Regions from separate parts of the Gordonia sp. YC-XJ4 genome, predicted to be linked through region 1. Evidence: riboswitches for the same ligand, from Rfam matches in the RefSeq annotation. Region 1 holds a riboswitch; each other region holds the start of a gene.
The links. A riboswitch is a leader RNA that binds a small molecule or an ion and turns the genes downstream of it on or off. The one in region 1 is predicted to bind cobalamin.
Positions count from the first base shown of each region.

Region 2: it holds a riboswitch for cobalamin, as region 1 does, so the genes downstream of both, AC5ZH6_RS09075 (CbtB domain-containing protein) here and AC5ZH6_RS08305 (FecCD family ABC transporter permease) in region 1, are expected to answer to the same signal.
Region 3: it holds a riboswitch for cobalamin, as region 1 does, so the genes downstream of both, metE (5-methyltetrahydropteroyltriglutamate--homocysteine S-methyltransferase) here and AC5ZH6_RS08305 (FecCD family ABC transporter permease) in region 1, are expected to answer to the same signal.

Region 1 is NZ_CM183447.1:1,891,362-1,901,354, reverse strand. Features, by position in the region: gene AC5ZH6_RS08345 (MarR family winged helix-turn-helix transcriptional regulator) at 1-314, shown strand, start outside; gene AC5ZH6_RS08340 (carboxymuconolactone decarboxylase family protein) at 332-811, opposite strand; gene AC5ZH6_RS08335 (SDR family oxidoreductase) at 808-1,572, opposite strand; gene pdxR (MocR-like pyridoxine biosynthesis transcription factor PdxR) at 1,656-3,131, shown strand; gene AC5ZH6_RS08325 (isoprenyl transferase) at 3,150-3,959, opposite strand; gene trhA (PAQR family membrane homeostasis protein TrhA) at 4,082-4,744, shown strand; gene AC5ZH6_RS08315 (ABC transporter substrate-binding protein) at 4,803-5,810, opposite strand; gene AC5ZH6_RS08310 (ABC transporter ATP-binding protein) at 5,807-6,580, opposite strand; gene AC5ZH6_RS08305 (FecCD family ABC transporter permease) at 6,612-7,685, opposite strand; cobalamin riboswitch at 7,775-7,984, opposite strand; partial or broken gene AC5ZH6_RS08300 (alkaline phosphatase D family protein) at 8,086-9,703, shown strand; gene AC5ZH6_RS08295 (ClpP family protease) at 9,814-9,993, shown strand, end outside.
Region 2 is NZ_CM183447.1:2,056,909-2,066,901, forward strand. Features, by position in the region: gene AC5ZH6_RS09070 (ATP-dependent helicase) at 1-3,631, opposite strand, end outside; cobalamin riboswitch at 3,702-3,848, shown strand; gene AC5ZH6_RS09075 (CbtB domain-containing protein) at 3,885-4,106, shown strand; gene AC5ZH6_RS09080 (CbtA family protein) at 4,133-4,960, shown strand; gene AC5ZH6_RS09085 ((2Fe-2S)-binding protein) at 5,039-5,704, opposite strand; gene AC5ZH6_RS09090 (CbtA family protein) at 5,701-6,612, opposite strand; gene AC5ZH6_RS09095 (CbtB-domain containing protein) at 6,622-6,846, opposite strand; gene AC5ZH6_RS09100 (acyl-CoA dehydrogenase family protein) at 7,181-8,401, shown strand; gene AC5ZH6_RS09105 (Nramp family divalent metal transporter) at 8,521-9,804, opposite strand; gene AC5ZH6_RS09110 (molybdopterin-dependent oxidoreductase) at 9,875-9,993, opposite strand, start outside.
Region 3 is NZ_CM183447.1:2,093,239-2,103,231, reverse strand. Features, by position in the region: gene AC5ZH6_RS09250 (acetyl/propionyl/methylcrotonyl-CoA carboxylase subunit alpha) at 1-1,438, shown strand, start outside; gene AC5ZH6_RS09245 (hypothetical protein) at 1,452-1,853, shown strand; gene AC5ZH6_RS09240 (nucleotidyltransferase family protein) at 1,859-2,419, opposite strand; gene AC5ZH6_RS09235 (solute carrier family 23 protein) at 2,633-4,621, shown strand; gene uraD (2-oxo-4-hydroxy-4-carboxy-5-ureidoimidazoline decarboxylase) at 4,632-5,153, shown strand; gene uraH (hydroxyisourate hydrolase) at 5,190-5,516, shown strand; cobalamin riboswitch at 5,592-5,802, shown strand; gene metE (5-methyltetrahydropteroyltriglutamate--homocysteine S-methyltransferase) at 5,956-8,244, shown strand; partial or broken gene AC5ZH6_RS09215 (DJ-1/PfpI family protein) at 8,353-8,436, opposite strand; gene AC5ZH6_RS09210 (methionine synthase) at 8,444-9,469, opposite strand; gene AC5ZH6_RS09205 (putative oxygenase MesX) at 9,496-9,993, opposite strand, start outside.

The sequences.
Region 1 (9,993 bases):
CGCGGATCGCCTCCGCCGGGGCGACGGTCAACGAGATCGCCGCACATCTCGGGGTCACCAAGCAATCGGCCGCCGCGATCGTGGAAACGCTGGAGGATCAGGGCTATGTCACACGCGGGCCGCATCCGACCGATCGGCGGGCGCGGCTGGTCGAACTCACCAGACGCGGTCGGGCGGTGACCCGGCTGGCCGCGCAGAGCGCCGCCGACGTCGCCGCCGACCTCGAGCGCGACATCGGGCACGACGCGATGGCGACGGTCGTCGGCGCATTGCAGCGGCTCGGCACGGACGCCACTCCCCGCCCCCTGTGGTGACTCGTGTCGACGAAAACTCAGGAATGCACTGTGCGCTCGTCGAGACCGGCGGGATAGCCCCCGGTGAGGGCAATCCGGTTCCAGACATTGATCATGGCGATCGATGCGAGCACCTGACCGAAGGCCTCGTCACCGAACACCGAACGCACCCGCTCGTAGACCTCATCGGGCACCCCGTCGTCGCCGATTCGAGTAACGTATTCGGTCAACTCCAATGCCGCTCTGGACTTCTCGTCGAACATCGAAAGACATTCACGCCACACCCCGACCATCCCGAGGGTGATCGGATCCATGCCCAGACCGAGCGCATCGGAGAGATGCATGTGTAGGCAGTACGCGCACCCGTTGAGTTGCGAAGCGCGGATCTTCATGAGTTCCACCAGCTCTCGATCGAGCCCATCCGCCGAGGCGCGCTGAAGGGCGACGAGCGCCTTGTAGACACCGGGGTTGGCCGTCGGCAACCAATAACGTACGCCATCAGGCGTCACCGGGCTCATCGCGACACCCGCTCACCGCGCCGGGCGAGCCAGGTCTCGACGGTTGTGTCGGTCTGCACGAACCCGTCGCGCGGCAACAACCCGTTCGTCCGAAGCGCCGGACCCCCGATACGCACCGGAATCACACATCGTGGGGAACCGTCTTGACGAGCAACATCTTTCGCCAGATCGGCGAAGTCCAGTACCTCCGGCCCGGCCACCTCGACATCGCCGCGTGCGGGTTCGAGCGCCGCATCGGCCACGGCGTCGGCGGCGTCGGCAGCAGCCAACGGCCGACACCTCATGCGCGGCACCATCGCCACCGGCCCCAGACTCATGCGCCCGAGCAGTTGCTCGGCGAGTTCGAACCATTGGGCCGAGTGCACCACCCTCAGCACCTCGGGCCCGAGCAACTCGCGGTAGACCCGCTCCTGCTCACCCTTGCCCTGGTAGTAGCCGAACTTCGCGTTGACCGCCGGATCGGCGGCATTGATGATCGACAGGCAGACAACACGGCCCACCCCGGCGGTGACCGCCCCCTCGGCGATCCGCCGCGCAACCGTGCCGAAGAAGTCGACGGCGACCTTGGCACGAGTGGTCGTGACGTTGACACAATCGACGATGACATCGGCACCTGCGCACGCCTGCGCCACGCCGTCGCCGGTGTACGCATCGACACCGGCCGACCTCTGCGCGGCGACCACCTCGATCCCTCTGCCCTGCAACGTTTCGCCCAGGTGGCGTCCGATCTCACCGCTCGCCCCGAACACGACTGTCCGCATCCCTTGCCTCCTCCGGTTTCACATCTCGAGTGTCGTGTCACCTACGGTAGGGAGTAATTGCACCGGAAAAGAGGTCCAATCCGATGGCCGAAAAGAAGGTCAATTCGACCGAGGGCGACCCGTGGGAGCGTGTGGCGGCACGCCTGGGCACCGACCTGTTCCTCGATCTCCAGCCGGACCCGTCGACGACGGCACGAGGACGCGGAGCCATGCGACGCCGCGCTCTCGCCGACGCCCTGCGCGACGCCATCTCCGATGGTCGGCTACCCCCGGGAACCATGGTGCCGCCGTACCGGTCGCTGGCCGCCGATCTCGGACTCGCCCGCGGCACGGTGGCGGCCGTGTACGCCGAACTCGTTGCCGAGGGCCGCCTCACCGCGCGTCAGGGCTCGGGCACACGAGTGGCCGGCGGGATACATCCGCAGCCGGCCAGTCTGGCGCCACCAACGGTCACCCTGCCCACTGCAGACCACGATTTCGCTCTCGGGCAACCGAATCCGTCGCTGTTTCCGCGGTCGGCATGGGCTGCCTCGACACGACGTGCACTGAACGGCGCCTCCGACTCCGTCTTCGCGCCGTCGGCACCCAACGGCAGCGAGACACTGCGCACCGAACTGGCCGCCTACCTCGCCCGTGCCCGCGGCGTCCGGACCAGCCCGGACTGCATCGTGTTGACCACCTCGGTCAGTGGGTCGCTGGATCTGTTGTCGCGCACCGTGTTCGGGAGGAAAGTGGCTGTCGAAAGCCACGGCCTGCCGTTCCATCGGGAGGTCATCGCCCGGCGCGGTGTCGCCACCTCGCCGCTACCCGTCGATGCCCGGGGTGCCGACGTGTCGCGTCTGGCCGACTCCGGCGTCGACGCCGTCGTGCTGACGCCGAGTCATCAGTATCCGTTCGGCGTGGCACTGGCACCGGATCGGCGCGCGGAGGTCGTCGAGTGGGCCACGCGTACCGACGCGGTGATCGTCGAAGACGACTACGACGGCGAGTTGCGCTACGACCGTGACCCGGTGGGAGCGCTGCAGGGTCTCGCACCCGACTCGGTGATCCAGACCGGATCGGTGAGCAAGAGCCTCTCGCCCGCGGTGCGGATCGGCTGGCTCGTCCTGCCGCCGCGGCTGGTGTCGTCGGTCATGTGGGCCAAGGGGGTTCGCGAGCCGGACGCCTCGATCGTCGATCAGCTCGTGCTCGCCGACATGATCGCGGCCGGCACCTACGACACCCACATCCGGCGCAGCCGTCAGTTCTATCGCGCGCGGCGCGATCACCTCATCGCCCGGCTCGCCGCCGATGGGATCGAGGTGTCCGGCATCGCGGCCGGCCTGCATGCGGTGATCCCGCTGCCGGTCGACGTCGAGCACCGACTCCTGCGGGACTGTCACGCACGGGGTTTCGCCTTCGGCGGCCTCGACGCCATGCGCCACCCCGACGCCGATCCGCCCGTCGACGAGAACGGCGTCGCTCAGGGCGGGCTGGTCGTCGGATTCGCGAGTCCGGCCAACTCGACCTTCGTCCGCGACGTCGACGCCCTCGCCACCCTGATCACCGAGTACCGCTGACCGACGAAGTGCCCGGAGCTACTTACCGAATCGCCGATTCCGGGCTGCGTAATCGCGTAGCGCGCGCAGGAAGTCCACCCGGCGGAACTCCGGCCAGTACGCGTCGGTGAACCAGATCTCCGAATACGCGCTCTGCCACAGCAGGAATCCGGAGAGCCGCTGCTCTCCGGACGTGCGGATGACCAGATCCGGATCGGGCTGCCCCTTGGTGTAGAGGTTGCGGTCGATGGCCTCCACCGTGACCGCGTCGATCATCTGCTCGGGCGTCCCGCCGTGGGCTTTGCACTCCGCGAGCAGCGCGCGCACGGCGTCGACGATCTCCTGACGCCCGCCGTAGCCGACGGCGACGTTGACGTTCATGCCGTCGCGGCCCCGGGTGCGTTCGGAGGCACTGCGCAGCCGCTGCGCGACCGCCTCCGGCAGCTGATCGAGCGTGCCGACGATGCGCACCTGCCAGTCGCCGGCCGGTGCCTCGGGGTCGGCGTCGTCGGCGGGCCGGGAGATCTCGTCGACGATGTCGGGCACGATCTCCATCAACGCGTCGAGTTCCTCGGATTCACGCTGCAGGTTCTCCGTCGACAGCAGGTAGATGGTCACCGTCTCGATGCCCAGCCCGGCGCACCATCCGAGCATGTCGGCGATACGGCGGGCACCGACGCGATGGCCATGGCTGACGTCCTCGAAACCGGCTTCGCGTGCCCAACGCCGGTTTCCGTCGCAGATGATCGCGACGTGGCACGGCAGACGGGTGGTGTCCATCAGCTGGACCAGGCGTCGCTCGTACACGGTGAGCATCGGGCCGCGCAGGCGATCGGGAAGCAGTTTCATCGCGACCCAGATTAGCCGCGCCCGGTCGCGGGTGTGTGCGGTCGTCGGTGTCCCAACGGACGGGAGGTGATCGCCACATCATCCCGCACGGCAGCTAACTTACGATACCGTAGGTTCCTGTGATGACCGTGCTGACGACGCCCGTGGCCGATCGGCCGAGGTTGCGGGGCGTGATCCATCAGTACGCGGCCTTCGTGGCCGCGGCCTGCGGTATCGCCGTGGTGATCGGCGCTGCACTCCTGCTCGGCGCCGCCGCATCGACGGCGTGTGCGATCTACGCGATCACCATCGTCGGTCTCTTCGGCGTGTCGGCGACCTATCACCGCGTGCACTGGAAGACCGTCCGCGCCCAGATCCGCATGAAGCGCGCCGACCATTCGATGATCTTCCTGTTCATCGCCGGAACGTACACACCGTTCTGTGTGGTTGCCCTGCCGTCCCCGCTGCGCTGGTGGGTGCTCGGGATCGTGTGGATCGGTGCCGTCGCCGGGGTGGTGCTCAAGATCGTCTGGCCCGCGGCACCGCGCTGGCTCGGCGTGGCGCTCTACGTGCTGCTCGGTTGGGTGATCGTCGCCGTCGCCCCGACCCTGGTGACCCACGCGGGGGTCACCGTCATGGTGCTCCTCGCCCTCGGTGGGGTCTTTTACACCGTCGGCGGCATCCTCTACGCGCTGCGGCGCCCCAACCCGTGGCCGGCGACCTTCGGTCACCACGAGGTCTTCCACGTGTGTACCGCGATCGCGGCGCTGCTGCACTACATCGCGGTGTGGTTGGTGCTGGCCTGACACGCCCCACCGTGCTGGGCCCAACAACCGCATCCCCGAGTTCGTCGGCCCCGGGCTGTCACCGACCGATCGACCGCAGGTATTTCGCCAGCGCCACCGTGGTCGCCGGATTCCGCGGGCCCTCGACGAGCGCGGCGTACGGGAACGAGAGGAAATGCCGCTCCCGCACCGCAGTGGTGTTGGCCATCAGCGGCTGTGACTCGAGCTGGCGGATCTTGGCGTCCACCGTGTTCTGCTCGCCGGCACCGTAATCGACGATGACGATGACGTCAGGGTTGCGCTGCGCCGCGGCTTCCCACGACGTGGTGGTCCAGGAGTCGTTGAGATCGCCGAACACGTTGGTGCCGCCGGCCTCGTCGATGATCTGATCCGGCGCCGCGTTGCGCCCGGAGGTGAACGGGCTCGGGTCGGCGCTGTCGAAGAGGAACACCTTGGCCCGTGAACCGGCCTGCGGGGCTCCGCGCCCGGCCTCGGCGACCTGTGACTTGTACTGCGACACAAGGTCACCGGCGCGGCGCTGCACGCCGAAGATCTCACCGAGATTGCTCATGTCGGCGTAGAGCGCATCGAAGGGCCGCATGATGCCGCGCGCGGTGCTGCCGGCCTGCCGGCACGCCTCGGTCAACTGATACGGGACCGCGCCGATGGTGCGTATCCAGTCCGGGGTGACTCCCGTGGACTCCTTGAACCCGTAGTTCCATCCGGCGAACACGAAGTCGGGTTCGGCGGCCGCGATGACCTCTCGGGTAAAGGCGTCACCGAGGTTCTTGGTCGATGCGAAATCCGACTTCCACGGCGAGGAGGCGATGTCACGTTCCTTGCCCGCGTAGGTCGTGTAGCCGACCATCCGATCGGCGAGCCCGAGGGCGAACATGAACTCGGTGATACCGGTGTCGTTGGTGAGTACGCGGTCCGGCACGCCGGGAACCGTCAGGGGCGCACCACAGTTGGTGACGGTCACCGAGGCCCCGGCGGACCTCTGCGACGGCGACGCCACGTCGGCGCCGCATCCGGCGAGTGTCAGCAGTGCCGCGCAGACCAGCGCGAGCAGCGGAAGTCTTCTCATGGTTGCCTTTCATCGAAGAGGATCTGGGGGACGTCGAGGCGGGGATGCCGGACGATGTGGGCGTCGATGTCGAACCAGGCGCGCAGATTCGCGGGGACCAGCACCTGCTCGGGAGTGCCGGTCCCGACGACCCGACCGCCGACGAGGACGAGCAGCGTGTCACAGAACTGGGCGGCGATGTTCAGATCGTGCAGGGCCGCCACCACGGTGACGCCGGAGTCGCGGGCTGCGGCCAGCACCGAGAACTGGTGTCGCACATCGAGATGGTTGGTCGGTTCGTCGAGCACCATGACCCGTGGCTGCTGGGCGAGTACCCGCGCGATCAGCACCCGCTGCGCCTCACCCCCGGACAGCGAGGTGAAGACACGATCCGCGAGATGGCCGACCCCGGCGACACCCATGGCCTCCTCGACCGCCGCCGCATCCCTCGCCCGGGACGTCCGCGCGATCGACCGATGTGGGAACCGACCGCTGGCGACCACCTCGGCTGCGGTGAAATCGAAGTCCAGCGTGGAACTCTGGGTGAGCGCGGCGACCTGACGGGCGTTGTCGCGCATCGAGATGGCGGTGACGTCGACGCCGTCGACCTCGACGTGGCCGGTCGTGGGGCGCTGGGCGCGATACAGACAACGCAGCAGTGTCGATTTCCCGCTGCCGTTGGGTCCGATCACGCCGAGAAAACTCCCCGGCGCAGCGGTGAAGGTCACCTCGCGCAGCAACGTTGCCGAACCGATGTCGACGCCGACCCCGTGATAGCCCGCTGTCGTCATCTTCCCCACCCCCGGTGGTCGTCAACCCGTTTCATCGATCGACCACGCTGCGTCGGCGGTGCATGAGGATCAGGAACATCGGCACCCCGACGGCGGCGGTGATCGCGCCCAGCGGCAATTCTTGTGGCGGCACGGCGGTTCTGGCGACGAGATCGGCGGCGACGAGAAACACCGCGCCGATGAGCGGAGCGATCACCACGAGGCGGCGATGGTCGGCGCCGACGAGGAGCCGCGCGACGTGGGGAACGACGAGCCCGACGAAGCCGATCGCCCCGCACACCGACACCATCACACCGGTCATCAACGCCGACAACGCAAATGCCATGACGCGGAACCGCGACGCCGACAACCCGAGAGACGCGGCGACCTCGTCGCCCATGGCGAGGGCATTGAGCGAGCGCGCCAAGCCTGCCACCGCGATCACCCCGCCGACGGTCACGACGCCCACGAGGACCGCCGAATACCAGCCGGCCGCGGCCAGACTGCCCAGGAGCCAGAACATCACGCTGCGCGCGGCGTCGCCGGTGGGTGCGAGGAACACCAACACCGTGGTCAGCGCCGAGAAGCCGTAGCCCACCGCGGTGCCGGTCAACACGAGTCGCAATGGCGTCAATCCGCCTGCACCGGAGGCCATCCCGAACACGATGAGGGTCGCGAGCAGTGCTCCGGCGAAGGCCGCGACCGGCATCGCATAGAGCCCGATGCCCGACAGGACGCCGAAGAGCACCACGCTCGTGGCCCCCACCGATGCGCCGGAGGAGATACCGAGCACGTACGGGTCGGCGAGCGGGTTGCGCACCATCGCCTGCACGACCACTCCCACCACCGACAACCCGGCGCCCACCACCGCTCCGGTGATCACCCGTGGTACCCGCGAATCGATGACGATCCAGTACGCGGCGGCGTCGTCGGCGGAGATCGAGCCGCCGGTCAGTGCGGCCCACACGAAGCGCGGCACATCGGTTCCACCGACGTCGGCGGTACCGAACGCCACACCCGCCCATGCGACCACGAACAGCGCGAGCACACCGAGCACCGCGAGCACGCCGACACGCGCCCAGGTCGGCGCGGGTGGCGCGGCCTGCGGTGAGGTGTGATCGTCCACTGTGGCACGGTCTCTCGTCGGGCGGAAGACAGCCGCGCACGACAGATCGGCGCACCGGCCATATCCCGCGAGGCAAGTGTCGACCACGGTTGTCCATGGCCACGGCGGCAGGTCTTCGGACTTCGGACCCGGCACCGAGATGCCACCTACCCGCGGCCGCTTCCCGGACCGTGAGGTCCAGTGCGAGGAGCCGCTGTCGTTTCCGTCACCGCTGCGGGGCAGCTCTGGATTCTCACCAGATTCCCTTTTCACCGACCGGCCCGTGTGGCCCGGTCGGAACCGACGCGCGCTGAGCGTAGCAGGCATCTCGCCGAGGCGTCGCCCAGGTCTTCACCCCCGCATCACCGAGTCGTGGCCGGTCGTCGTCCGTGACGACACCGTGCGGTGATCGCCTCGATGCATGTCCTCCCCCAGCCATATTCCGCTACGCGTCACCCCGGACAAGGTGCTGCGCGCCGGGACGACCCGCCGTCGATTCCTCACCTGGACCGCGCTGGCCGCCGGGCTGGCCACCGCACCCACCCTGTTCGCGACCGACGCCGCCTCTGCTCCACGGGTCCGAGGTGCCGGCCACCCGTTCGCCCTGGGAATCGCCTCCGGCGATCCACTCCCCGACGCCGTCATCCTGTGGACGAGGCTGGCGACCGACCCCCTCGCATCCGGGGCCGGCATGGGCGCCGACACCCACGATGTGGGGTGGGAAGTGGCCCGCGACGAACGGATGCGGAGCGTCGTGGCGCGTGGGGTGACCCGTGCCGGCCCGGACACCGGGCACTGCGTGCACGTCGACGTCCGCGGCCTGACGCCCGGGACCGACTACTTCTACCGATTTCGCGCGCTCGGCGAGATCTCCGAGGTCGGCCGGACCCGAACCGCACAGCGCGTCGGAACACCTACCGGCGCACTGTCATTCGTTGTCGCCTCCTGTCAGGCCTGGGCCGACGGCCACTATCCGGCGTTCGGTGACATGGCCCGCGGGGCCCCCGACGTAATGTTTCATCTGGGCGACTACATCTACGAGAAGCCGATCCCCATGGGCGGCGGTGTACGCGACACCGCGGTGGTACCGGCGTCGGCGTATCGCGAATGCCGTGACCTCGACGACTACCGCGAACGCTACGCCCTGTACAAACTCGACCCGAACCTGCAAGCGGCGCATCGGATGAGCCCGTTCATCACGATCTTCGATGACCACGAGGTCGACAACAACTGGGCCGCCGACACTCCCGAGGACGACCAACCCATACCGCAGTTCCTGCTCCGCCGGGCTACGGGCATGCGCGCCTGGTGGGAGAACACCGCCGTTCGGCTCGCCCCGCCCGAGCGCGGATTTCGTGCCTATCGTCGCTTCACGTTCGGCGATCTCGCTCAGTTCAGCGTCCTCGACACGCGTACCCACCGCAGCGATCAGGTCAACGGCGACAATGACACCGGGCAGAACGCGGCCACCGCCGACCCACACCGCACCATCACCGGCGCAGCCCAGGAGCGGTGGATACTCGACGGTCTCGCGGCCTCCGGCAGCCGATGGAACGTCCTGGCCCACCAGACGACGATCGCCGACCTCGCGCGCGAGCGTGACGGGGTCCGCGCGGTGAGCATGGACGGATGGAGCGGGGTACGAGGCGTCGCGGGCCCGTGTCCTCGACGGCGCCCGCGAACGCCGAACCCCCAACCTCGTGTCGATCGTCGGCGACATCCACCGGAATGTGGTGTCGGAGTTGCGATCCACCTACACCCGACCTGCGCCCACGGTCGGTGTCGAGTTGGCGGGCACATCCATCAGCTCCGGCGGCGACGGAGCCGACAGTGACGAGTCCGATCGACAACTCAAGGCCGCCTCACCCCACGTACGATTCGGCAACGCCCAACGCGGATACGTCCTGACCACGATCACCCACGACCGGTGGGAGGCGCGGTTCCGGGTCTGCCCGACCGTCAGCACCGCCGACGCCCGGCTCCACACACGCGCAGTGGTGACCATTCCGGCCGGATGCCCCGAGGTCGAGGTGCTCTGAGCAGACCATCAGAGCAACTGTGCCCGCACCACATCTGCTGTGCGCTGCGCGATTCCGCGCACAGCAGCATCGTATGGCACCACTGGCGAAGCGCTCGACAACATGGACACATGAGCGAACAGAAGACCTCCCCACCCCTCCGTAAACGCACCGCCGAGAGCCTGCTGAACCAACGCATCCTGATGCTCGATTCGGCACTCGACGACGAGATCGGCAGTGCGCTGTGCGCACAGTTGGTGATGCTGTCGGCACACGATCCGGTCGCCGACATCGGCCTGTGGATCAACTCT
Region 2 (9,993 bases), 170 kb from region 1:
GCAGCACCTCGGTGAGATCGGCCGGGCACAACCGGATCCAACCGTCCGCACCGCCGATCCGCCCCGCGCCCGACCAGACCACCTCACCGGAACCGAGGAGCTCGTCGAGCATGGCGGGGCTGTAGTCGGCGACGCGCGACGGCAGGATCAAGGATTCCCACGCCGACGCCGGAAGCGGTAGTCCGGCAAGCTGATCGATCGCCACCGACACCCCGTCCACCCCCGTCAGCCGATCGTCGTGGTCGCCACGGCCGGCCGTGCGGGGTGTGACGTGCTGCCATCCCATGAGAAAGCGTGACAGGGTGGCGTCGTCGACCGGCTCGATCTCGGCGCGGCTCGCGGCGAGCGACCCGCGCCGGATCTGCCCGAGCACGTCGCTGTGACACCACTGGGTACCGGTTGCCTCGGGCAGGAAGTCGCCCTCGATCACCTTGCGTTCGCCGGCCATCCGTGCCAGCACGTCGCGGATGACGGCGACGCCGAGCCCGAGCGAATCGGCTGCCTCGTCGACGGTGAACGGGCCGTGGGTACGGGCGTAACGGTGTACGAGGTCGCCGACCGGGTCGGCGACCGGTTCGAGGAACGCTGCGGGCACCCCGAGCGGTGCGGGTACGCCCAACGCGTCACGGAGCCGCGCGGTGTCCTCGATCGCGGCCCAGAGCGCGCGCCCCCGCTGACTCACCGAGATGATCGTCCCGTCGCGATGCAGAGCAGCGAGAACCGTTGCCGCATCGACCGGTTGGGCACCGGCGGATACGGCATCGGGATCGTCGCCGCGGTATCGGGCGTCGACCTCCTCGGTGGTCAGCGGCCCGAGCCAGCGCAACAGATCGACCACGTCCTGGGCATCGCGGGCCTGCCTCGACGGCTCGAGTCGTTGGAGGCGGTTGGTCACCTCCGTGATCACCGCGGGGTCGAGGAGTTCGCGCAGATCGACACGGCCGAGGAGTTGGGCGAGCAGAGCGGTGTCGAGAGACAGTGCCGCGGCCCGCCTTTCGGCGATCGGCGCGTCGTCGTTGTACATGAAGGCACCGACGTAGCCGAAGAGCAACGATGCCGCGAACGGCGACGGTGACTCCGTCTCGGTCTCGACGACCCGCACCCGGCGGGTGGCCACACTGCGCAGCAGATCGATCAGCGCGGGCAGGTCGTAGACATCTTGCAGGCACTCCCGGACGGCTTCGAGCACGATCGGAAAGTCCGGGAATTGCGAGGCCACGGCCAGCAATTGGGCGCTGCGCTGACGCTGTTGCCACAGGGGGGCACGCCGACCGGGATCGCGACGCGGTAACAGCAATGCGCGGGCGGCGCATTCACGGAATCGCGAGGCGAACATCGACGACTCGGCGAGCGCATCGGTGACGAGTTGCTCGATGTCGTCGGGGTCGATGGTGAAGACCGCAGCGCCCGGCGGGTTGTCGTCGGTGTCGGGGAGTCGCACGATGATGCCGTCGTCGGAGGCCGTGACGGCGCCGTCGAGACCGAGCGTCGTCTTCAGGCGCGCTGAGATGGCCGACGCCCATGGCGCATGAACTCGTAACCCATACGGGGAGTGCAGGATCAGCCGCCAGTCGCCGAGTTCGTCGCGGAACCGCTCGACGACCAGCGTGCGGTCGGTGGGCAGATGGGTGGTGGCGTCGCGCTGTTCGGCGATGAGCGCACCGAGGTTGTCGCGGGCGTAGGTGGTCAGGCCGAGCTCGTCGGCGCGGCGATCGAGTTCGGCGCGGTCGGCGATCTCACCGGTGAACCGGCCGATGGCGGCCCCGAGTTCGGCCGGCCGGCCCACCGCGTCACCGATCCAGAACGGCAGGCGTCCCGGCTGCCCGAACGCCGGCGTGACCAGCACCCGATCGTGGGTGATGTCCTCGATCCGCCAGCTGGTGGCTCCGAGCGCGAAGACGTCGCCGACGCGTGATTCGTAGACCATCTCCTCGTCGAGTTCGCCGACGCGCGTCTGTTTCTCGCCGACCATGAACACACCGAACAGGCCACGGTCCGGAATGGTGCCACCGGAGGTGACGGCGAGCCGCTGGGCGCCGCGGCGTCCGATGAGCACATTGCGTTCTCGGTCCCAGGTGACGCGCGGACGCAGTTCGGCGAATTCGTCGGACGGGAATCGTCCGGAGATGAGATCGAGGGTGGCCTCGTACACGCCGCGGCCGAGCTCCCGATACGGTGCACTGCGGCGTACTACCTCGAACCACTCGTCGACGTGGAGCTCGTCGATGGAGGCTGCGGCGATCGTCTGTTGGGCCAGGACGTCGAGGGGGTTGGTGGGTACCCGCAGCTCCTCGATCTCGCCCTCCCGCATGCGCGATACCGCGACGGCGCAATGAATGAGGTCGGTGCGGTGTTTGGGGAACAGTACGCCCTGACTGATCTCGCCGACCTGATGCCCGGCCCGGCCGATGCGTTGCAGACCACTGGCCACCGACGGCGGCGCTTCGACCTGGACGACGAGATCTACTGCGCCCATGTCGATTCCGAGCTCGAGGGAGCTGGTGGCCACCACACATCGCAACCGGCCGGTCTTGAGTTCGTCCTCGATTTCGGCGCGCTGCTCCTTGCTGACCGACCCGTGGTGTGCCCGGGCCAGTAGGGTCGTGGCCGCCGAGGACGCTCCGCTACCCATCACCATCGCCGGAGCGCCCCCGGCGACCCGCGGGTTGGCCGCAGCGGTCACCGCGGCGGGCGCGATGCGGGATTCGGCGATCTCGTTGAGCCGTGCGGTCAGTCGCTCGGCGAGGCGACGGGAGTTGGCGAACACGATGGTCGTGCGATTGGCCTCGATGAGATCGACGATCGCCGATTCGACGTAGGGCCACAGCGATCCCGCGGTCGGGGAGAACGCGTCGTCGAGATCCCCGGAACCGGGTGCGTCCGGTGGCGGCGGGATGTTGGCCATGTCTTCCACGGGCACGTCGACGCGAAGATCGAAGGTCTTGCTCGCGGGTGGCCGCACGATGGTGCACGGCGCGGCACCGGCCAGGAAGCCCGCGACCACCTCGGGTGGGCGGACCGTCGCCGACAATCCGATGCGCTGTGCGGGTGCCTCCAACAACTCGTCGAGACGCTCGAGGGACAGCGCCAGATGGGTGCCGCGTTTGGTGCCGGCCACCGCGTGGACCTCGTCGATGATGACGGCCTCGACGCCGGTCAGCGTCTCCCGCGCCGACGACGTCAGCATCAGGTACAGCGACTCCGGGGTGGTGATGAGGATGTCCGGGGGTGTGCGGACCAGACTGCGGCGGGTCGCGGCGGGGGTGTCCCCGGAGCGCAGGCCGACGGTGATCGCCGGCTCGGGATCGCCGAGTTCCTGCGCCGCGCGGGTGATGCCGGTCAGCGGTGCACGCAGGTTGCGTTCGACGTCGACGGCGAGGGCCTTGAGTGGCGAGATGTAGACGACGCGGGTGCCGCGCGGCCGATCCGGGCGAGCGGCGAGGCGGTCGAGCGCCCACAAGAATGCCGAGAGGGTCTTACCCGAACCGGTGGGGGCAATGACCAGCGTGTGGTTGCCGTCGGCGATCGAGGACCACGCCCCGGTCTGTGCGGCGGTCGGCTCGGCGAAGGTGCCGCTGAACCACCGCCGGGTGGGGGCGGTGAAGCGATCGAGGACCGACGGCGAAGCCATCCACCCATCATCCATGCTCCCTCCGACAAATCGCCGCGGCGGCGTTCTGCTCGTTTTGTCCGATGGGTCGCGCCGGTCACATTTGCCGGGTATACAGTTCTCGCCAGATGCTGACGGAAACCCGGTGCGAATCCGGGGCGGTCGCGCCACTGTGAGCCGGGTCAGGGAGTCGCCCCCGCCCGACGAGTCAGGATTCCGCCGAGCATCGATCCGACAAGCGCTGGGACGCGTCATCCCACGAAAGGACCTTCCGATGGTTGCAAGCACACACCAGAACAAGGCGCGGGCCCTCGCGGTACCCGACCTCTCCGTCGCATCGGCAGCCCTGTGGCTGACCGCCACCTTCATCCTCGCCGCGATGGCCTACTACTTCATCGGCTACGACCAAGGTGCATGGTCGGTGTTCGGCAACGACACCCACATCCACGAATTCGTGCACGACTCGCGGCACTTCCTCGGCTTCCCCTGCCACTGATCGAACGAGCACGGAGACAACCGAACATGGAGAAGAAATTCATCGGTGCCGGTCTGCTGTCGGGACTCGTCGCCGGGATCGTTGCCTACGTTTTCGCTCGGATCTTCATCGAGCCGCAGGTGGCCAAGGCCATCGATTACGAGGACGGTCGCAGTGAGGCCGAAGAGGCCCTGATGGCCGCGCAAGGGCACGGCGGCCACGAGCACGGCGCCGAGGTGTTCACCCGCTCGGTGCAGGAGAACATCGGTGCGGGCGTGGGGACCATCGTTTTCGCGGTGTCGATGGGCGCGTTCTTCGCAATCGCGTTCACGGTTCTGTGGACCTACCTGGCGCATCACCGCGCCGGAGCCGACCCACGCTGGGCGGCGGCCCTGATCGGGCTCCTCGGCTTCGTCGCGGTCTTCGGGGTGCCGTTCTTCGCATACCCGGCCAACCCGCCGGCCGTCGGCGACGACGACACCATCGGTGCGCGATCGACGGCGTACCTCACCCTCACGGTCATCTCGGTGGTCGCGGTGATCGCGGCGGTCGTTGTGGCGCTGTGGCTCCGGCAACGCTGGGGAGGGCTCGCGGCCTCGGTGGTCGCCGCCGTCGGTTACCTGGTGGTCGTGACCATTGCGATCGCGCTGCTGCCCGAGTTCCATGAGGTTCCCGACCCGGTCATGAACGGCGACGCGATCGTCTTCCCCGGATTCCCGGGCGCGGTGATCGGCGACTTCCGGGTGTATGTGATCGCCAACCAGGTGATCCTGTGGACCGTTCTGACCACGACCTTCGCGGGAATCATGACCTGGCTCAGCCGTTCTGATCCTGCGCGCCGGGCGACGACACCGGCCGCGGCACACAGTAACTGATCGCTGCTCCACGTCCGCCCTGCACGCTCGTGGGGCGGACGTGGTGCGTTCGTGGGGTCTGCCGAGAAGGTGGGTGGGTCAGATGAGTACGCAGTCGCCGCAGACGGCGCCCCGATCGCCGCTGACCCGATAGATCAAACAGCAACTGCGCCGGCGGAATCCCGGTCCCGCGCGTAACCGCCCGTCCTCGACATGGGGCTCGGCGAGAACACGGTCGGCCGCGGCGACGGCGAGATCGCCGTGTTCGGGGCGCGCCGTCGCGATGAGTCTGGCGGCGCTGTTGGTCGCCGAGGCGACGTTGCCCCACAGCGTTCGCCCACTCACCCCGAATGCGTCGCCGACGGCGTCGGTGAGTGCGCCGATGATCCCGTCGGCCAGGTTGGGCCGGGCGTCGGTCGCCGCGGTGGTGACCGAGAGCGGATAGGGCCCACCCAATTCGTCCTGCCACCAGAGGTCCGCGGCCGTGAACGATATCGGCGGTTCGTCGAGCGCCTCCACAGCGATCATCGGAGCGATGAGACGAGCGACGAGCCCGAGGTGGGTGACCGACGCAGCCACCCTCTGCTCGACACGTGACGTGCCGCCCACCCCGAGTGCGGCACGCACACGGTCCACGCGCGACTCCAGCATGCGCGCGTCCTCGAGTAGGTCGGCCATCGTGAGCCACGGTGCATCACCCCGCTGCCCGCGGGCGTGCGTGGCGACTCCGAAAAAGGGGCCGAGGTCGTCGAGGGAGGAGGTCACTGCCGGACGAGCGTAGCCTGCTCGCCGATGGTCTGTGGGGTCGACGGATGCATCCGGTTCATCAGGGCACCGAAGACCATTCCGATGACCAACCACACCAGAGCCTGGTTCAGGATCGAATACCACCGGAACTTCCAGAGCACGTCGGCGTCGAAGCCCGGATAGACGATCTGCCCTGGCGCATAGACCCTTCCGTCGATCGTGAGTGGGCGATCGAGGATGTTGGTGATGGGTTGCGGTGTCTCGGTGGCGGCGCGTGCGAAGCCGAACTCGCTGGTGTGGTCGACGTTTGCCGACAGGTCACCGAGAGACGGCAGCACGGCCAGAACGATGCCGAACAGTATGAGGAAGCCGACTCCGGCCACGAGGATCGCGCGTTGCGTACCGATCCGGGAATGCAGACGATGTACGACGTAGACCGCGAGACCGAGTAGGACGAGTGAGATCGCGACCATTGCGAGGTAGAGCTGACCGCGGGTTTCGATCGTGAAGGTGTGCCCGATCGCCGGTGGATTGGCCGGGTACTTCACGAACGGCAGCAGGTAGATACCGAGAAAGCCGAAGCCTGCGATGAGCCAGGACAGATACCGCGCGCGCAGTGCGGTCCGGCCCATGAGGATCAGGTAGGCGACGGCCACCAGGGCGCCCATCGCGACCGAGAAGCCGATGATGCCGGTGGCGATGCCCACGGTCGACTGGATCGTCCGGCTGAAGATCTCCGGACCATCGGGTTCGGTCGCCCGACCGGCCGCCTGGTTGAGTGCGTTGAGGACGTCGTCGCGGCCTGATTCGTAGTCGATGGCCTTGTTGATGACGGGTTCGGCGAAGACACGAGCAAAGACGAAGCCCAGGATGCCGGCGATCAGTCCGGCGAGGGCTCCGCGCCCGATGACGCGGAGTTCGGTCATGAATCCGGCTCAGTGGCAGGGGAAGCCGAGGAAGTGGCGAGCGTCATGAACCCACTCGTGCACGACCATGGTGTGCCCGAATACCGAGGTCATGCCTTCGTCGACACCGATGAAGTAGTAGGCGAGCAGGGCCAACAGGACGGTGATCCCCAAGATCAGCGCTACGCGCGTGCGCGACAGGGCTTCGGGGGAGACGGCGACACCGGGCTGCGGCGTGGCGACATGGGTACTCATCGGGACCTCCTCGGGGTGACGCGCCCCGGTTGTCGGGCTATGACTCGACGGCGACGTGTCTGACTGACCCGCGGGCGCGAGTTCACAGTGGCGCAACCGTCCCGGAATCGCACCGGGTTCCATACGCCGTCTGTCATAAGCAGACCAGTTGCGAAAGCGCAGGTCAAGCGCGTGTCCGTATTGAGTCGATTGTCCTTACCCCACTCTCTGGCCCATGAAGACACAATTGTGCCTTTCTGTATCTTGACGCTGATCGTGACGACTGACACAGTTGGACTGAAACAAGTTCTCATGGCAGCCGACGGGCGCTGTCCGATGATTCTGCGAGGTGTCGATGTTCGAGTGGTCCGATGAAGATCTGATGGTGCGCGACGCCTTGCGGGCGTTCATCGACAAGGAGATCCGGCCGCACATCGACGAGCTCGAGACCGGCCAGCTCCCGCCCTACGACATCACCCGAAAACTGTTGTCCACCTTCGGTGTCGACGCCATGGCCAAGGACGCGCTGGAGAAGGAACTCGAGGCCGAGGCGGCCGGCGAGAAGCCTGCGGGCGGCGGCGGAGCCGGCATGGCCGGGTCGATGTTCATGATCGTCAACATCGAACTGGCCGGGGTCTGTCTCGGTCTGGTCGGCTCGATGGGCGTCAGCATGGGCCTGACGGCGTCGGCGATCCGGGGTAAGGGCACCCTCGCGCAGAAGAAGCGGTGGCTGCCCGAGCTGGTCACCATGGAAAAGGTCGGGGCCTGGGCGATCACCGAACCCGACTCCGGCTCCGACGCCCTTGGCGGCATGAAGACCACCGTGCGCCGCGATGGTGACGAGTATCTGTTGAACGGACAGAAGACGTTCATCACCAACGGCCCGTACGCCGACACCATCGTGGTCTTCGCCAAACTCGACGACGGCTCGGATACCCCCATGCGCGATCGCAAGGTGCTCTCGTTCGTTCTGGACAAGGGGATGCCCGGACTCACCCAGGGCAAGGCGTTCAAGAAGATGGGCATGATGAGTTCGCCCACCGGCGAGCTGTTCTTCGACAACGTCCGCCTCGGTCGGGACCGGCTGCTCGGCGAGACCGAGGACACCGGGTCCGACGCGCGCGGCGCCGAGGGGGCGAAATCCGGTTTCACCGCCGAGCGTATCGGGATCGCGGCGCTGTCGATGGGCATCATCAACGAATGTCTGCGCCTGAGTGTCGATTACGCGAAGAACCGCAAGCTGTGGGGCCAGGAGATCGGGCGCTTCCAGCTGATCCAGCTCAAACTCGCCGAGATGGAGGTGGCGCGGATCAACGTGCAGAACATGCTCTTCAGTGCGATCGAGCGGGCCAAGGCCGGTAAGCCGCTGAGCCTGGCCGAGGCGTCGGCGATGAAGCTCTACTCGTCGAAGGCGGCCACCGATGTCGCGATGGAGGCCGTGCAGCTCTTCGGCGGCAACGGTTACATGGCCGAGTACCGCGTCGAACAACTTGCGCGCGATGCCAAGTCGCTGATGATCTATGCCGGCAGCAACGAGATCCAGGTGACCCACGTCGCCAAGGGGCTCCTGGCCTGACGGGCGGTGGACGGGCCACCGGGATACCTCCGGGGGTTCGACGCCGTCGGCCGCGAATCGCCCCGGCGATCGGTGGACCGAGACGATCCGTGTGGTACCGCGAGTCGTTCTCGGTCACCTCACGTGCCGGTGAACACCAGCACGATCAACGCGATGTTGAGTAGCACGATCATTGCCGACGCAACGGTTGCCAGGATGCGCAGCGGCCAGCCGTCGGCGAACTCGCCCATGATCGAGCGGTCGGACGTCAGCCGGCCCAGCGGGATGATCGCGAACGGGATGCCGAAGCTCAGCACCACCTGTGAGAGCACCAGTGCCCATGTGGGATCGACCCCGACAGCGAGAACGACCAGGGCGGGGATCAGCGTGACCAGTCGGCGAACCAGCAGCGGCACCCGCTTGTGCAGAAGCCCGGCCATGATCGCCGCACCCGCCGACGACCCGACCGAGGTGGCGGCCAGGCCGCTCGCGAGCAGACCGATCGCGAAGATGGTCGCCATCGCCGGCCCCATCGAGTCGGCCACGGCATGGTAGGCGCCCTCGATGGTGTCGGTGCCCTGCTTGCCCAGCAGGTTCTGCGCGGCCAGGAGCAGCAAGGCGATGTTGACGGCGCCGGCGACGGTCAGGGCGATCACCACATCCCACCGGGTCACGCGGACGAGTTTGCGTCGCCGGGGCAGACTTTCGGTGACCCCGTGGCGATCGATGACCAGCGCCGAATGGACATAGATGGCGTGCGGCATGACCGTCGCACCCAGCATCGATGCCGCGAGTAACACCGTCTCGGGTCCCTCGAGACGGGGGATCATCCCGCCGAGCACATCGCCGGCGGTCGGCGGGTTCACCACGAGCCCCGCGAGGAAGCCGACCACGATGATGGCCAGCATGCCCACGATCACCGTCTCGAAGACGCGTTGGCGGCGAGGGTTCTGCAGCAACAACATCAGCGTCGAGATGATGCCCACGATCACCCCACCCAGGACGAGGGGCAGGTCGAACAGCAACTGCAGGGCTATCGCGCCGCCGAGGACCTCGGCGAGGTCGGTGGCGATCGCCACCACCTCGGCCTGAACCCAGAATGCTTGGCGTTTGCGGCGACTCAGCCGCTCTCCGAGGAGACCGGGCAGGCTGCGGCCGGTGACGATGCCGAGTTTGGCCGACTGATACTGGATGAGCATCGCGATGAGATTGGCGACGACGAGCACCCACACCAGCAGGAAGCCGTAGCGCGCGCCCGCAGTGATGTTGGCGGCGACGTTGCCGGGATCGACGTAGGCGATGGCTGCGACGAAGGCCGGGCCGAACAGCGCCACGTGACGCAACGAGCGCATCCGGCGGCCGTGTATGCGGCCGCGCGTCGATCCGGCCTCCGATCCGCTCTCGCGGGTGTCCACCTGGCTCACCAGCTCAATGTGGCACACCGGCGGCCAGTGATCAAGTCGTGCGAAACAAAAAGTTCGGGTAGCCGAAAACTCATGTCCGGCTGAGTCGCCAGATCCGGTCACGGGACATGGGGGTCTCGTACGGACGGGTGCCGATGGCGCGCCGAATGGCATTGGCCAGAGCTGCCGCCACCGGGTTGAACGGCGATT
Region 3 (9,993 bases), 200 kb from region 1:
CACCGCACGCCACATCGCCCTCAAGGCCGACGCGCCGATGGCACCGGGCACCAAGGATCCGGTGAAGGACGCCGACGAGGTCGTAGCCTTCGCGAAGGAGTACGGTGTGCCGGTCGCGATCAAGGCCGCCTTCGGCGGTGGTGGTCGCGGCATGAAGGTCGCCTACACCATCGAGGAGATCCCGCACCTGTTCGAGTCGGCGACCCGCGAGGCCGTCGCCGCCTTCGGCCGTGGCGAGTGCTTCGTCGAGCGCTACCTCGACAAGGCCCGCCACGTCGAGGCCCAGGTCATCGCCGACACCCATGGCAACGTCGTGGTCGCCGGTACGCGCGACTGCTCGCTGCAGCGCCGCTTCCAGAAGCTGGTCGAGGAGGCCCCCGCGCCGTTCCTGACCGACGAACAGCGCACCAAGATCCACGAATCGGCCAAGGCGATCTGCCGCGAGGCCGGCTACTACGGCGCAGGCACCGTGGAGTTCCTCGTCGGCGCCGACGGCCTCGTCTCCTTCCTCGAGGTCAACACCCGACTGCAGGTCGAGCACCCGGTGACCGAGGAGACCGCGGGGATCGACCTCGTCCGTCAGCAGTTCCGCATCGCCAACGGCGAGAAGCTGGAATTCTCCGAGGACCCCACCCCGCGCGGACACGCCTTCGAGTTCCGGATCAACGGCGAGGATCCGGGCCGTAATTTCCTGCCCGCACCCGGGCCGATCACCAAGTACCGTGAGCCCGCGGGGCCGGGCGTCCGCGTCGATTCCGGCGTCGTCGAAGGTGATGTGATCGGCGGCCAGTTCGACTCGATGCTGGCCAAGCTGATCGTCGTCGGCGAGAACCGCGAGCAAGCGCTCGAGCGTGCTCGCCGTGCACTCGCCGAATACGAGGTCGAGGGTCTGGCCACGGTGCTGCCGTTCCACCGGCACATCGTGAGCAATCCGGCGTTCATCGGGCACACCGACGACAACGGCGTGGAGACCTTCGATGTCTACACCAAGTGGATCGAAACCGATTGGGAGAACCCGATCGAGCCGTACACCGGTGGCGAGCCGATCGAGGACGACGAGGCCACTCCCCGCCAGAAGGTGGTCGTCGAGGTCGGCGGACGCCGCGTCGAGGTCGCGCTGCCCGGCGATCTGGCCCTCGGCGGCGGTGGTGGTTCGGCCAACGGCGTCATCCGCCGCAAGCCCAAGGCCCGCTCGCGCAAGAAGGGCGGCGGCGCCGCCGTCTCCGGTGACGCCGTGGCCGCGCCGATGCAGGGCACCGTGGTCAAGGTCGCCGTCGAGGAGGGTCAGACGGTCGCCGCGGGCGAACTCGTCGTCGTTCTCGAGGCGATGAAGATGGAGAACCCGGTCACCGCCCACAAGGACGGCGTGGTGACCGGTTTGAGCATCGAGCCGGGTGCCGCCGTCACCCAGGGCACCGTGCTGCTCGAACTGAAGTAGTCACCTCCTCCGAATGGAACCCGTCGAGATCAACGCCGGGGCGTGGTATCTGCGTGGGCTTCGTGCCGACGAGCGGATCACCGACGTCCCGGCGTTGTCCGATCTGGGGATCGCCGATCCCGCGGCCTATGTCGCCGCCACCGATGCCGCGTGGCGCGACGACACCGGTTTCGTGTGGGCGGTATGCGAACCGACCACCGGTGAACTCCTGGCCGTCATCGGCGTCCTCCCGACGGCGGGGTCGGCGTCGATCGTCGGCCGCTGCCGCACCGGTCATCGTGCGGTGTTGGGTGCCGCAGTCGGACCGGTTGCCCGATTCGCGCGCGGCGCACTGGATCTCGTCGTCGATGATCTCGCCTCCGACGACGATCCGGTCGCCGACGGGGTGATCACCGACGCCATTCCGACCCCCTGAGCCCGCTACGGTTCGTCCCGGTCGACGCCGGAGGCCAGATCACCGCATTCGACCGATTCCACGATCTCGGGATGCGCGCGGAGATAGCGTGCGGCACCGACGTCCCCGTCGAGCGAGGCGAGGACGCCGTCGAGGTGACCGGCGTCGAGATGGACCGGATGGCCCGGCCGGCCGTGGTAGACCGCGCGCACGATCTTCCCCGGTGCGCCCGCCGCGGTTTTCACGATCCGGGAAACCACTGCCGCGGTGACATCGGGCATGTCAACAACATGTAAAACCACACCGCCCGAATCCTCGCGAACCACCGGCGCGCACAGCACCGCGCGCACGCTTGCCGACAGACCGACGACCCAGTCCTCGACGACAATCGCCTTCGCCCCACTCGGCGGCGTGACGATCGCCGCACCCATCGCGACGACCACCTCCCGGCACCCTCCCTCACTCAGTGCATGCACAGCGTTGTCGAGCCAAAGACCTTGTTCGGCAAGTATTTTCGGCTTTCCGTACCGCCGGCCGGATCCGGCGGCGAGCACTGCTCCCACCACCATCGCATCCACCTCCGCCACTCGGCTCCATACACCCGCCCACCGCTGTCGTCGTCCGGGCGAACCAACGAGGTCCCGGTGTCGGCCATGCCCGATTTACCCCGCCGCAATATACGATCTCGCGGTCGCCGAATCGGTTGTGGGGGTCCACTATTTAGCTGCCGGTGGGCCTGACGTGCGCTATGCCGTCGGCCCACCGGCAGCCATGATCTCACCGTCACGAGGAGTATGTCGATGGCCACGGATTCGGCTCCGGCCGCCGCCCCACAGGGACGCCGCAAGCGCGTTCACCCGGTCGATCAGGTGCCACCGTTCGGCAAACTCGTCACCCTCGGGTTCCAGCACGTGGTCGCCTTCTACGCCGGAGCCGTCCTCGTCCCGCTGCTGATCGCGAACGCCATCGGGCTCGACGATCAGGCACTCACCATGCTCATCACCGCCGACCTGTTCACCTGCGGCATCGCCTCGCTGCTGCAGGCGGTCGGCATCTGGAAGATCGGCGTCCGCCTACCACTGCTGCAGGGCATCACCTTCGCGACGCTCGCTCCTGTCATCAAGATCGCCAACGATCACGGTGGCGGTCGGGTCGGCCTGCTGACGGTGTACGGCGCGGTGATCTCGGCCGGCGTGTTCACCTTCCTGATCGCACCGTTCTTCGCCAAACTGATCCGATTCTTCCCACCGGTGGTCACCGGCACCGTCATCACGATCATCGGCATCAGCCTGATCCCGGTCGGTGCGGGCGACGCGGTCACCGACCCCAACAGCGCCACCGGCGCGCACGACGCCGGGAACGGCCGGTGGGTTGTCTACTGCATCTGCACCATCGCGCTGATCGTGCTGATGCAGCGATTCTTCCGAGGCTTCTGGGCGACCATCTCGATCCTGCTCGGCCTCGGCGTCATGACCTTCGTCGCATGGTGTTTCGGCGACGCCCACTTCGACCGGGTCGCCGAGGCGAGCTGGGTCGGCTTCACCCCGCCGTTCGCCTTCGGATGGCCCCGATTCGATCTCATCGCGATCGTGTCGCTGATCGTGGTGCTCATGGTGACCGCGGTGGAATCGACGGGCTCGGTCTTCGCGACCGGAGAGATCGTCGGCAAACGCATCCGCAAGGAGGACATCGCCGCCACCGTCCGCGCCGACGGCATCGCCACCATCATCGGCGGCAGCTTCAACTCGTTCCCGTACACGGCGTTCTCCGAGAATGTCGGCCTGGTCCGGATGACCGGGGTCAAGAGCCGGTTCGTCGTCGCCTGCGCCGGCGGCATCATGATCATCCTGGGCGTCCTGCCCAAGACCGCGAACATCGTCGGGTCGATTCCCTCCCCGGTTCTCGGCGGTGCCGCACTCATCATGTTCGCGACGGTCGCCATCGTCGGCATCCAGACGCTGACGACCGTCGACTTCACCGACCACCGCAACCTGTCGATCGCCGCGACCTCCATCGCCGTGGCCCTCTACGTCCAGTTCTCACAGTCGTCGGCTCCGACGACCATCCTGGACAAGGGCGCGGAGGTGAAGGTCCCGGAACTGCCCGGCGTCGACATCGCCGTGCCGGGCATCCTGCAGATCCCCTTCTCCACCGGCATCACCATGGGCGCGATCACCGCCATCCTGATGAACATCCTGTTCTTCCACATCGGCAGCAAGGGACCGGCCGTCGCCGGAGGCGGTTCAATCACGCTCGACGAGGTGAACACCATGAGCAAGGAGAAGTTCCGCGAGACCTTCGGCGAGGTTGTGCAGGGCGTCGACTGGGTTCTCGACAGAGCTTGGGAGCAGCGGCCTTTCGACGACGTACACGATCTGCGCAGCGCCTTCCAGGAGGCGATGCTGACCGGCAGCGACACCCAGCAGCTCGACCTGATCCGGGCCTTCCCCGACCTCGGCGCCGAGGACGAGGAAACCGGCGAGCTGATCGCGGTCGACCACAAGGGTCTGTCGCACCTCGAGGAGACCGAGCACGAGAACGTCGTGAATCTCGCTGCCGCCTATCGGGAGCACTTCGGGTTCCCGTTGGTGATCTGCGCCCGTGAGACCGAACGCTACGACCGCGTGCTGCGCAACGGCTGGTCCCGCATGGACAACTCGGAGACCTCCGAGAAGTCGTTCGCGCTCATCGAGATCGCCAAGATCGTCAACCATCGCTTCGACGATCTGGTTGCCGACGCCAACCCGCTGACGTCGGTGCGATTCGGCCGTCAGCCCGAACTCTCCTAGGCTGATCGGCGTGCGACGAGTCGACTGGCGAGGGTTGCCCAGTTTCAACGAGCTGACCGAACGGCAGGCCATCGGCACGCTCTACGAGTGTTGTAGTTCGTCGATCTGGGCGCTGCGTGTGGCCAAGGCCCGACCGTTCTCCGACGACGAGGCATTGCTCTCCTATGCCGATCTCATCCTGGCCGAGCTCACCGACGCCGACCTCGACGAGGCCCTGGCCGGTCACCCCCGGATCGGCGATCGCCCGGACAACGCGTCCTCCACGCGTGAGCAGTCCGGGGTGACCGGCGCCGATCCGGCAGTGTTGGCCGAACTCAAGGAGCTCAACAAGGCCTACGACGAGAAGTTCGGGCACGTGTACCTCGTCTTCGCCAATGGGCGGCCCGCGGCGGAGTTGCTGGCCATCCTCAAGGAGCGGATGCGCAACGACCCGGCGACCGAGCGGCGAGTGCTGCGGATGGAGTTGGCCAAGATCAACCGAAGTCGACTGCAGCGCATGCTCACCCCGGCGATCGAGTATGTTGACGACTGAGCAGCGCAGTCGATCCACGAGGAGCGAACCACCGAGATGACCGGTCTGTCCACCCATGTCCTCGACGCGGTCTCCGGTGCACCCGCGGTGGGCGTCGGGGTCTCCCTGCAGGATGCCGCGGGCGGCGAAGTCGCCTCCGGCGTCACCGATTCCGACGGTCGCATCGCGCAGGTGAACACCGACCCGCTCGTGCCCGGCATCTACCATCTGGTGTTCGACACCGGAGAGTGGTTCGCCGACAACGACATCCGGGGGTTCTATCCGGAGGTCGACATCTGCTTCACCGTCGACGATCCCGAACGGCATCACCACGTCCCGCTGTTACTGAGCCCGTACTCGTATTCCACCTATCGCGGTAGCTGACCGGGCGCGCACACGGGTATCCGGGGGCATCCTCTATGCTCGGCGGTGCAGTTGGTTCGCCGCCCCGTCCGTCGTGGCCTCCGATGTCATGGAGGCCCCGCGTCCGGGTCCGGCGTCGTAAGAGGGAATCCGGTGCGAATCCGGAACTGTCCCGCAGCGGTATGTCGGAACGACCGCCGTCATCGAGCACTGGACGCACGCGTCCGGGAAGCGACGGCCACTAGGACCGCGACCTGATGGTCGCCCGCCGACGAGTCCGAAGACCTGCCTGCTGTACCGGCCGCGCCGCGGCCGGTGGCTCGTCGCCTCGTGGAATGGGCGCAGGTCGAAGCGAGTGCCAGGTGATGCGCGGATGCCGTGCACGTTCTCTCCGGCGTCCCTTCGGCACGCCCTGCAACGGCGACGGACCGTCGGAAACCATTGCAGGAGTGCACCACCCATGTCCAAACGGACGACCCCGTTTTCCGCCACCGTGCTCGGCACGCCCCGCATCGGCCCACGCCGTGAGCTCAAGCGCGCGATCGAGAGCTACTGGGCGGGGCGCATCGACGCCGCCGGCCTCGAGACCGTGGCCGCCGGGCTGCGGCGCGACACCATCGCGACGCTGGCGGCGGCCGGCCTCGACTCGATCCCGGTCAACACCTTCTCCTATTACGATCAGATGCTCGACACCGCCGTGCTGCTCGGCGCCCTGCCCGAGCGGGTCGCACACATCACCGATCCCCTCGACCGCTACTTCGCAGCGGCCCGCGGCACCGCCGACGTCACGCCGCTGGAGATGACCAAGTGGTTCGACACCAACTACCACTACCTCGTGCCCGAGATCGGCGACGCGACAGCCTTCTCCCTGCACCCGGAGAAGGTGCTCGCGGAGGTGGCCGAGGCGCAGGCCGCCGGTGTGAGCGCACGTCCGGTCGTCATCGGGCCGATCACCTTTCTGGCGTTGTCGAAATCCGCTCATGACACCGCAGGCGGGGGCTCCCCGCTCGATCGCCTCAACGAGTTGCTGCCGCTGTATCTGGATCTGCTGGCCCGCCTGGCCGACACCGGAGTCGAGTGGGTACAGATCGACGAACCGATCCTGGTCACCGATGCCGCAGAGCGCCTCCCCGCGCTGGCCGGCTCGGTGTACTCGACCCTCGCGCAAGCGAGCTCGCGACCGGCACTTTGTGTCGCCACGTACTTCGGCGACGCCCGGGACAGTGTGCGAGCCCTTGCGCGCACCGGCATCGAGGCGGTGGCCGTCGATGTGATCGAGGGCTCCCTCGAGTCGGTGGCCGACGTACCCGAACTGGCCGACATGCTCGTCGTGGCCGGCGTGGTCAATGGGCGCAACATCTGGCGTACCGATCTCGAGAAAGCCCTGGCCACCCTGGGCACCCTGCTCGGGTCGGCGGGGTCGTTGGCGGTGTCCACCTCGTGTTCGACGCTGCACGTGCCGTATTCCGTCGAACCCGAAACCGGGCTCGACGACAACCTGCGCGGTTGGCTGGCCTTTGCCGCGGAGAAGTACCGCGAGGTCGCGATCCTGTCCGAGGCGTTGCGCCACGGTCGGGAGTCCCAGGCCGACGCGTTCGACGCCGCCGCCGCCGCGTTGGCCACCCGCGAATCCGATCCGCGAGTGCACAACCCGGCCGTGCGTGAGCGTCTGGCCGCCATCACCGACGCCGACCGCAAGCGAGGCGATGCCGCGACCCGCTCGGCTGCGCAATCCGAGCGACTGAATCTCCCGCCGTTGCCCACCACGACGATCGGCTCCTATCCGCAGACCTCGGCGATCCGGCTGGCCCGCGCCGCGCTGCGCTCCGGTGAGATCGATGACGCCGAGTACGTCCGTCGGATGCAGGCAGAAATCGCCGATGTGGTTGCGCTGCAAGAGGAGATCGGACTCGATGTACTCGTCCACGGCGAGCCGGAGCGCAACGACATGGTGCAGTATTTCGCCGAGCAACTCGACGGCTTCTTCGCCACCGCCCATGCCTGGGTGCAGTCCTACGGGACCCGGTGCGTGCGTCCGCCGATTCTGTTCGGCGACGTCTCCCGCCCGGCGCCGATGACCGTCGACTGGATCGCCTACGCCCAATCGCTGACCGGCAAGCCGGTCAAGGGCATGCTCACCGGGCCCGTCACGATCCTCGCGTGGTCATTCGTGCGTGACGATCAACCCCTGTCCGACTCGGCCGACCAGATCGCCCTCGCGATCCGGGACGAGACGATCGATCTCGAGCGGATCGGCATCGGCATCATCCAGGTCGACGAGCCGGCCCTGCGTGAGCTGCTCCCGCTGCGGGACGCCGACAAGCCCGCGTACCTCGACTGGGCGGTCCGGGCATTCCGGCTGGCCACCTCGGGCGTCGCCGACGCCACGCAGGTCCACACCCATCTGTGCTACTCGGAGTTCGGCGAGGTCATCGGTGCGATCGCCGAACTCGACGCCGATGTCACCTCGATCGAGGCGGCACGGTCGAGCATGGAGGTCCTCGACGACCTCAACGCCATCGGATTCGCCAACGGCGTCGGGCCGGGTGTGTACGACATCCACTCACCGCGTGTCCCCGACGTCACCGAGATCGAATCGTCGTTGCGCGCGGCGCTCGATGCCGTCGGGCCGCAGCGCCTGTGGGTGAATCCGGACTGCGGTCTGAAGACTCGCGGCACCACCGAGGTGACCGCGGCGCTGACGAATCTGGTCTCGGCGGCCAAAGCGGCACGCGCACTGGCCAACTGAGCCGACAGTCAGCTGAGCCGATTGCGGAGGCCGGTCGGGAGGACCCGGGTGTGCGACCCCGGGTTCGCTCCGTGGTCGGTCGGCAGATCTCGCACCGACCAGTGTGAGGGTCGCTTGTCGGCCGTCGAGGAGTCCCGCGGCGGCGAGTGCGATCGATCCCGTGCAGACGCTGGTCACGTACTGCGCGGAACGCCCGAGGTTAGGAGAGCTCGCTGCGAAGAATGGCGGCGCCCTGGGCGAGCGCGACCATCTTCTGCCATGCGACACCACGTGCGAGCGGTGCCATGCCGCAGTTCCCGCTGGCGTAGAGCTTGTCCTTGTCGACGAAGGGGAGTGCTTTGCGCAGTGTCGCTGCCACTTCCGCCGGCGTCTCGATGGTGTCGCTGGCCACGTCGATCGCTCCCAGCATGACCGTCTTGCCACGGAGTAGTTCGATCACCTCGACAGGAACCCGCGAGTTGTGGCTCTCCAGGGACACGATGTCGATCGATGATTGTTGCAATAGTGGGAACGACTCTTCGTACTGGCGCCATTCGGGCCCCAGCGTTGCCTTCCAGTCGGTGTTGGCCTTGATGCCGTAGCCGTAACAGATGTGGACGGCGGTTCGGCAGCTCAGTCCTTCGGTGGCCCGCTCGAGTGCCGCGATACCCCAGTCCTTGAGTTCGTCGAAGAACACGTTGAATGCGGGCTCGTCGATCTGGATGATGTCGACGCCGGCCGCCTGCAAGTCCTTTGCTTCTTGGTTCAGTATGGTTGCGAACTCCCACGCGAGCTGCTCGCGGCTCCGGTAGTGGTCGTCGTAGAGGGTGTCGATCATTGTCATCGGGCCGGGGAGGGCCCATTTGATCGGCTGATCGGTTTCGACCCGAAGACGCTTCGCATCCTCTGCGAAGACCGACTCTTCGCGACTCACCGCGCCGACAACCGTCGGGACACTCGCGTCATAGCGGTCACGAATGCGCACGGTCTCACGGCGGTCGAAATCGACGCCACTGAGGTGCTCGATGAACGTGGTCACGAAGTGCTGACGTGTCTGTTCACCATCGCTGATGATGTCGAGCCCGGCTCGACTCTGATCGTGTGCCGCGAGTGTCTGGGCGTCGAGCTTCCCCTGCCGCAGTTCGTCGTCGTGTAACTTCCACGGGGACCAGAGCTTCTCCGGCTCGGAGAGCCACGCGGGCTTGGGCAGGCTGCCGACGATCGTGGCGGGCAGGAGTTCATTCATCTCGGATACCTCAGTTCTCGCGCCGATCAGGCCGATTGCTTTGTCGCCCAACGCGCAAGGACATCGCCGTACGGTTTCATGAGCCTCACCTCGGTGAATTTTCCCTGGGTGGCCGCGAGCTGGGTGCGTTCGACCCGGTCGTAAGTCACCTGCGGGAGTGAGTAGTTGCCGTAGTCGAGACTCGGCCGGTACACCTGTGCCGCCGCTGTGTTCGCGCTGTAGATCTCGGGACGGTAGATCTTCTGGAACGTCTCCATCGTCGCGACCGTTCCCGCAAGCGCGATGAACGAGTAGTCGTTGAGTAGGTCGCCGCGGTGGTAGAAGGCCAGCGGGGCAACGGAACCCGGAGGCATGAAGTAGCGGACCGTGAGCCCCATCTTGCCAAAGTACTCATCGGTGAGCGACAGCGCGTCCGACACATACTCCACCCCCAGAATCGGGTGGTGGTTCGTGAGGCGGGTGTAGGTCCGCGACGTCGAGACGCTGATGCAGATGACCGGCGGCTGGGAGAACCGTTGGCGGTA